One region of the Caldalkalibacillus uzonensis genome, then DNA from elsewhere that is predicted to be linked to it. Evidence: a T-box and tRNA genes for the amino acid it is inferred to sense, from the RefSeq annotation. Region 1 holds a T-box; the other holds one or more tRNA genes.

The links. The T-box of region 1 lies ahead of pheS (phenylalanine--tRNA ligase subunit alpha). A T-box ahead of a tRNA ligase gene usually reads a tRNA of that ligase, here a tRNA-Phe.
Region 2: it has a tRNA-Phe gene. The T-box ahead of pheS (phenylalanine--tRNA ligase subunit alpha) is inferred to sense a tRNA for this amino acid. The anticodon was not compared.

Annotation. Positions count from the first base shown of each region.
Region 1 covers NZ_JAUSUQ010000009.1:186,067-188,504, reverse strand. The annotation lists gene phnC (phosphonate ABC transporter ATP-binding protein) at 1-565, shown strand, start outside; T-box leader at 675-942, shown strand; gene pheS (phenylalanine--tRNA ligase subunit alpha) at 1,035-2,069, shown strand; gene pheT (phenylalanine--tRNA ligase subunit beta) at 2,095-2,438, shown strand, end outside.
Region 2 covers NZ_JAUSUQ010000017.1:49,536-51,973, forward strand. The annotation lists gene J2S00_RS17375 (helix-turn-helix transcriptional regulator) at 1-120, opposite strand, end outside; cyclic di-GMP riboswitch class I at 221-304, opposite strand; tRNA gene J2S00_RS17380 (tRNA-Cys) at 475-548, opposite strand; tRNA gene J2S00_RS17385 (tRNA-Gly) at 581-655, opposite strand; tRNA gene J2S00_RS17390 (tRNA-Gln) at 666-740, opposite strand; tRNA gene J2S00_RS17395 (tRNA-His) at 753-828, opposite strand; tRNA gene J2S00_RS17400 (tRNA-Trp) at 843-916, opposite strand; tRNA gene J2S00_RS17405 (tRNA-Tyr) at 923-1,007, opposite strand; tRNA gene J2S00_RS17410 (tRNA-Thr) at 1,019-1,094, opposite strand; tRNA gene J2S00_RS17415 (tRNA-Phe) at 1,118-1,193, opposite strand; tRNA gene J2S00_RS17420 (tRNA-Asp) at 1,281-1,357, opposite strand; tRNA gene J2S00_RS17425 (tRNA-Met) at 1,456-1,532, opposite strand; tRNA gene J2S00_RS17430 (tRNA-Val) at 1,548-1,623, opposite strand; tRNA gene J2S00_RS17435 (tRNA-Glu) at 1,628-1,704, opposite strand; tRNA gene J2S00_RS17440 (tRNA-Ser) at 1,731-1,824, opposite strand; gene J2S00_RS17445 (DUF2705 family protein) at 2,008-2,438, opposite strand, start outside.

The sequences.
Region 1 (2,438 bases):
AGGCAGAGTCAACTGGAACGGCAGGGAGATGACCAAACTGTCCGGCAAAGCATTGCGCCAAGCCAGGAGGGAAATGGGGATGATTTTTCAGCAGTTTCATTTGATTCCCCGTTTAACAGCTCTGCAAAATTGTGTGTTGGGCTGTTTTGGCTACCGTCCCTTCTGGAAAAATGTACTGGGTATCATCTCTGCCCAGGAGAAAGAGCAGGCCATGGCTGCTCTGGAGAGAGTCGGCATTGGCCATTTGGCCCACAAACGTGTGGATCAGTTAAGCGGTGGCCAGCAACAGCGTGTGGCCATTGCCAGGGTGATGATGCAAAAGCCCAAGCTGCTTTTGGGGGATGAGCCTGTGGCCAGTCTGGACCCTGTGACCAGCAGACAGGTCATGGATTTGATTAAAGAGATTCATCACAGCGAACAGATGACTACCATTCTGAATCTGCATGATGTAAATCTGGCTTTAACATACTGCGACCGTATTATTGGCTTGTCGCAGGGCCATAAAGTATATGACGGTTCTCCGGAGCAGGTGACTGATCGGGTGTTGGAGCGGATTTACGCATGAATGACCTTCCTTGTTAAAGAAGAAGCCGGTTAGATTTGCCAAAGTTGTATTTTTTGCTTATAATAAATCTCTGAATATGAGTATATGTGCCTATTACAACAACATATGGTGATCAGCTGTGAAGGAGAAGAGTAGACAGTCCTCTCCCCTTCAAGAGAGGAGATGCCTTGGGCTGGAAGCATCTCTAAGGTGGAAGCTGTTGAATTCCCTCCGGAGCTGTCCTGTGAGCCTTTCCGCTTAAGGAAACGGGGTAGCAGTGACCGGGTCAATTCCGTTATGCCAATGAAGTGAGCCAGAAGTTTTGTGGCAGCAAGACATGCCAAAACCGATTTAATGTTTGGCTAACAAGGGTGGTACCGCGAAGTCTCGTCCCTTAAAAGGGAGAGACTTTTTTCTGTTTTAGGGAAAAAGTTGAGTTGGAATGAGTCTGTTGATCAAAAACACAATCACTTAAGAAAGGGTGGACAAGATGCAAGATAAACTGCTTGCCTTAAAAGATGAGGCATTGGCTCAAATCGGTGCTGCACAAGAAGTAAGGCAATTACAGGAGGTCAAAGTGAAGTACTTGGGCAAAAAAGGCCCGATTACCGAAGTGCTGCGGGGTATGGGGGCCCTCCCGGCAGAAGAGCGCCCCAAAGTGGGTCAGCTGGCGAATGAAATTCGCCGCCAAATTGAAGAAGAGTTGGAAGCGCGTATCCGTGAGTTGGAACAAAAGCAACTGGAAGAAAAATTGCAGCAGGAAAAAGTGGATGTGACCCTGCCGGGACGTCCGGTCCGGGAAGGCACAACCCATCCGTTAAACGGTGTGATTGAACAAATCGAGGACATATTTTTGGGCATGGGCTTTAAAATTGCCGAAGGCCCAGAGGTGGAGTCTGATTACTACAACTTCGAAGCGTTAAACTTGCCCAAAAACCATCCCGCCCGGGACATGCAGGACTCTTTTTATATTACTGAAGAGATTCTGCTACGAACCCATACATCCCCTGTGCAGGTGCGTACCATGGAGGCAATGAAAGGGCAAGTGCCCGTTAAAATCATCTGTCCGGGCAAAGTGTTCCGCCGTGATACAGATGATGCCACTCATTCCCATCAATTTATGCAAATTGAGGGTTTATATGTGGATGAAGGCGTAAGCATGAGTGACTTAAAGGGAATCTTGTTACAGTTTGCCCGGGAAATGTTCGGGCAAAACCAGCAGATCCGCCTACGCCCAAGCTTTTTCCCCTTTACTGAGCCCAGTGCGGAAGTAGATATTTCATGTATCTTGTGCGGCGGAACAGGGTGCCGGGTCTGCAAGCACAGCGGCTGGATTGAGATCCTGGGTTCGGGTATGGTTCATCCCTGGGTACTGGAACGGGCAGGTTATGACCCCAATAAGTATACCGGTTTTGCGTTTGGCATGGGTGTGGAGCGCATTGCCATGTTGAAGTACGGGATTGATGACATCCGTCACTTTTACACCAATGATGGACGTTTCTTAAGCCAATTCGGGCGAATATAGTGAATGAAGAGAGGGAGGAAGTAGCATGCTGGTATCCTATAACTGGTTAAGCCAATATGTGGACTTGAGTGATATCTCACCTGAGGAACTGGCTGAAAAATTAACCCGGTCCGGTATTGAAGTGGAGCAGGTGATCAAACGCGGCGAGGAAATAAAAGAGGTTGTGATCGGTTATGTCCAAGAGCGGATGCAGCATCCCAATGCGGACAAGTTAAGCGTGTGCCGGGTTGATTTGGGAGAAGGGGAACCTGTACAGATTGTGTGCGGAGCCAAAAACGTAGCCCAGGGTCAAAAAGTGCCTGTAGCCAAGGTAGGGGCTGTTTTGCCCGGCAACTTTAAGATTAAAAAAGCCAAATTACGTGGTGAAGT
Region 2 (2,438 bases), on a different contig from region 1:
TAAAATTTCCTCTTCTCTTCTGGTTAAACGGTAGCGCTTAGCAATATAATGGACAACACGTTTATATTCTTGCTCCTTAATTTCCACGTTATGTTGTGGCAGGTACTCAATCGGCTTCACTACAACCACCCTCTCCACTCATATCTTTATAATTTGAAATTAAGTTCATATGTTTAATAGAAAACACACCTCCGCTTAAGAAGGTGTGTTTGTTTTCTTAAACGGCAGCTGGCTGGCATGGCATGTTGCTTTAGCCCCTATAGCTTTGCGTCACTACGTTTCCGTAGCTTTGCCCTTGTGCGTTTTTTAAGCATTATGGAATTTGAATTTTTAAGCAATTGGAAGCAGGACCAATGTCCTGTCTATTATGTTACCATTTTTTTCTTCAATTAGGTACACGACTTATGACCTATTTTTGGGAATCATAAAATAAAAAACTTCTTTCACAGGAAAGAAGCATACTTAAAGTTAAAATGGAGGCGGCACCCGGATTCGAACCGGGGATAAAGGTTTTGCAGACCTCTGCCTTACCACTTGGCTATGCCGCCACTTAAATCACATATAAAAGTGTGTATAAAAATGGAGCGGAAAACGGGATTCGAACCCGCGACCCCCACCTTGGCAAGGTGGTGCTCTACCCCTGAGCTATTTCCGCTCGCATAGAATGGCTGGGCTGGCTGGATTCGAACCAGCGCATCACGGGGCCAAAACCCGTTGCCTTACCGCTTGGCTACAGCCCAACAGTAAAACTATGGGGCGACTGATGGGATTCGAACCCACGAATGCCGGAGCCACAATCCGGTGCGTTAACCACTTCGCCACAGCCGCCATGTTATATAGAGTGGCAGGGGCAGTAGGAATCGAACCCACACTTGCGGTTTTGGAGACCGCCGTTCTACCATTGAACTATGCCCCTGCAATATGGTGGAGGGGGACGGATTCGAACCGCCGAACCCAGAGGGAGCAGATTTACAGTCTGCCGCGTTTAGCCACTTCGCTACCCCTCCACATTTTCGTATGGTGCCGGCGAGAGGAATCGAACCCCCAACCCACTGATTACAAGTCAGTTGCTCTGCCAATTGAGCTACACCGGCACGCTATTAATCCATATTTTAAGTGGTGGCTCGGGACGGAATCGAACCGCCGACACGAGGATTTTCAGTCCTCTGCTCTACCGACTGAGCTACCGAGCCAGAGACAATTGTTAATATAACACACGTTTTGAGATGCTGTCAATTGCTTTGTGACTAGCAGTCCCTGTTAGTTAAATAGACATAAAATGGCGGAGCTGACGGGATTCGAACCCGCGATCTCCTGCGTGACAGGCAGGCATGTTAGGCCTCTACACCACAGCTCCACAATGTATCATGTTGCGCAAATATATTGGTTGCACCCTGCGGGTACCACGATTTTCGCTTCCATCGATGAAAATTCGACGTAGTAGCGCTCATATTTTGGTTGCGGGGGCAGGATTTGAACCTGCGACCTTCGGGTTATGAGCCCGACGAGCTACCAGACTGCTCCACCCCGCGTCATTCTTATGAAAGTGGTGGAGGGTGACGGGTTCGAACCGCCGACCCCTTGCTTGTAAGGCAAGTGCTCTCCCAGCTGAGCTAACCCTCCATAATGGTGACCCGTAGGGGATTCGAACCCCTGAATGCCGGCGTGAAAGGCCGGTGTGTTAAGCCACTTCACCAACGGGCCACGTAAAATGTATCTTTGATTTAATATGGCGGAGAGGGAGGGATTCGAACCCTCGAGACGGGTTATCCCCGCCTACACGATTTCCAATCGTGCTCCTTCGGCCAGCTCGGACACCTCTCCATGTCTTAACGCCGCTTAAAACTTGCGTTTTTTCTTGTCTCACCAGCGGCGACAGACAATAATATAACATGTCTTCAGTGTGAAGTCAACCGCCAAATGGCAATAAATTTTTCCATATTTCCTCCGCCATCAATCGTCTCAGTCATTGGCATTTGACTGGTAAAACATAGACCGTCAGCAGGACTAAGCGGTGATGTCCCGTTTTATGAAGGTTAACCAAGTCACCAAGATAAACAGGATGTAATACATAGATAAGACCAGTAAGGAAAATGAGAGGGTCATGCCCTCAACGAGGGGAAGCCCATCCACATATTGCCTGAGATCAAAGTGGGCAAACAAGATCCATTTGACCCACGGATACTGGCTTAATAAAACAGCCAACTGTCCGCCAGTAAACATCAGAAACATGGATAAGCCGATAGCCAAAGCACTGTTGGTGAAAACGGCAGCCACCATAAAAGCAAAGGTGACCATCATTACGAGCGGAATGCTCTCAAACGCATATTGCTGCAAAAGACCGCTTAATCCTTGGTCCTCTAGGAAATCCCCACCCGGATTGGTCCATAATCCTTCAAAGCCGAACAACACGCCCCCCAGCACCAGCGAACCGAGAA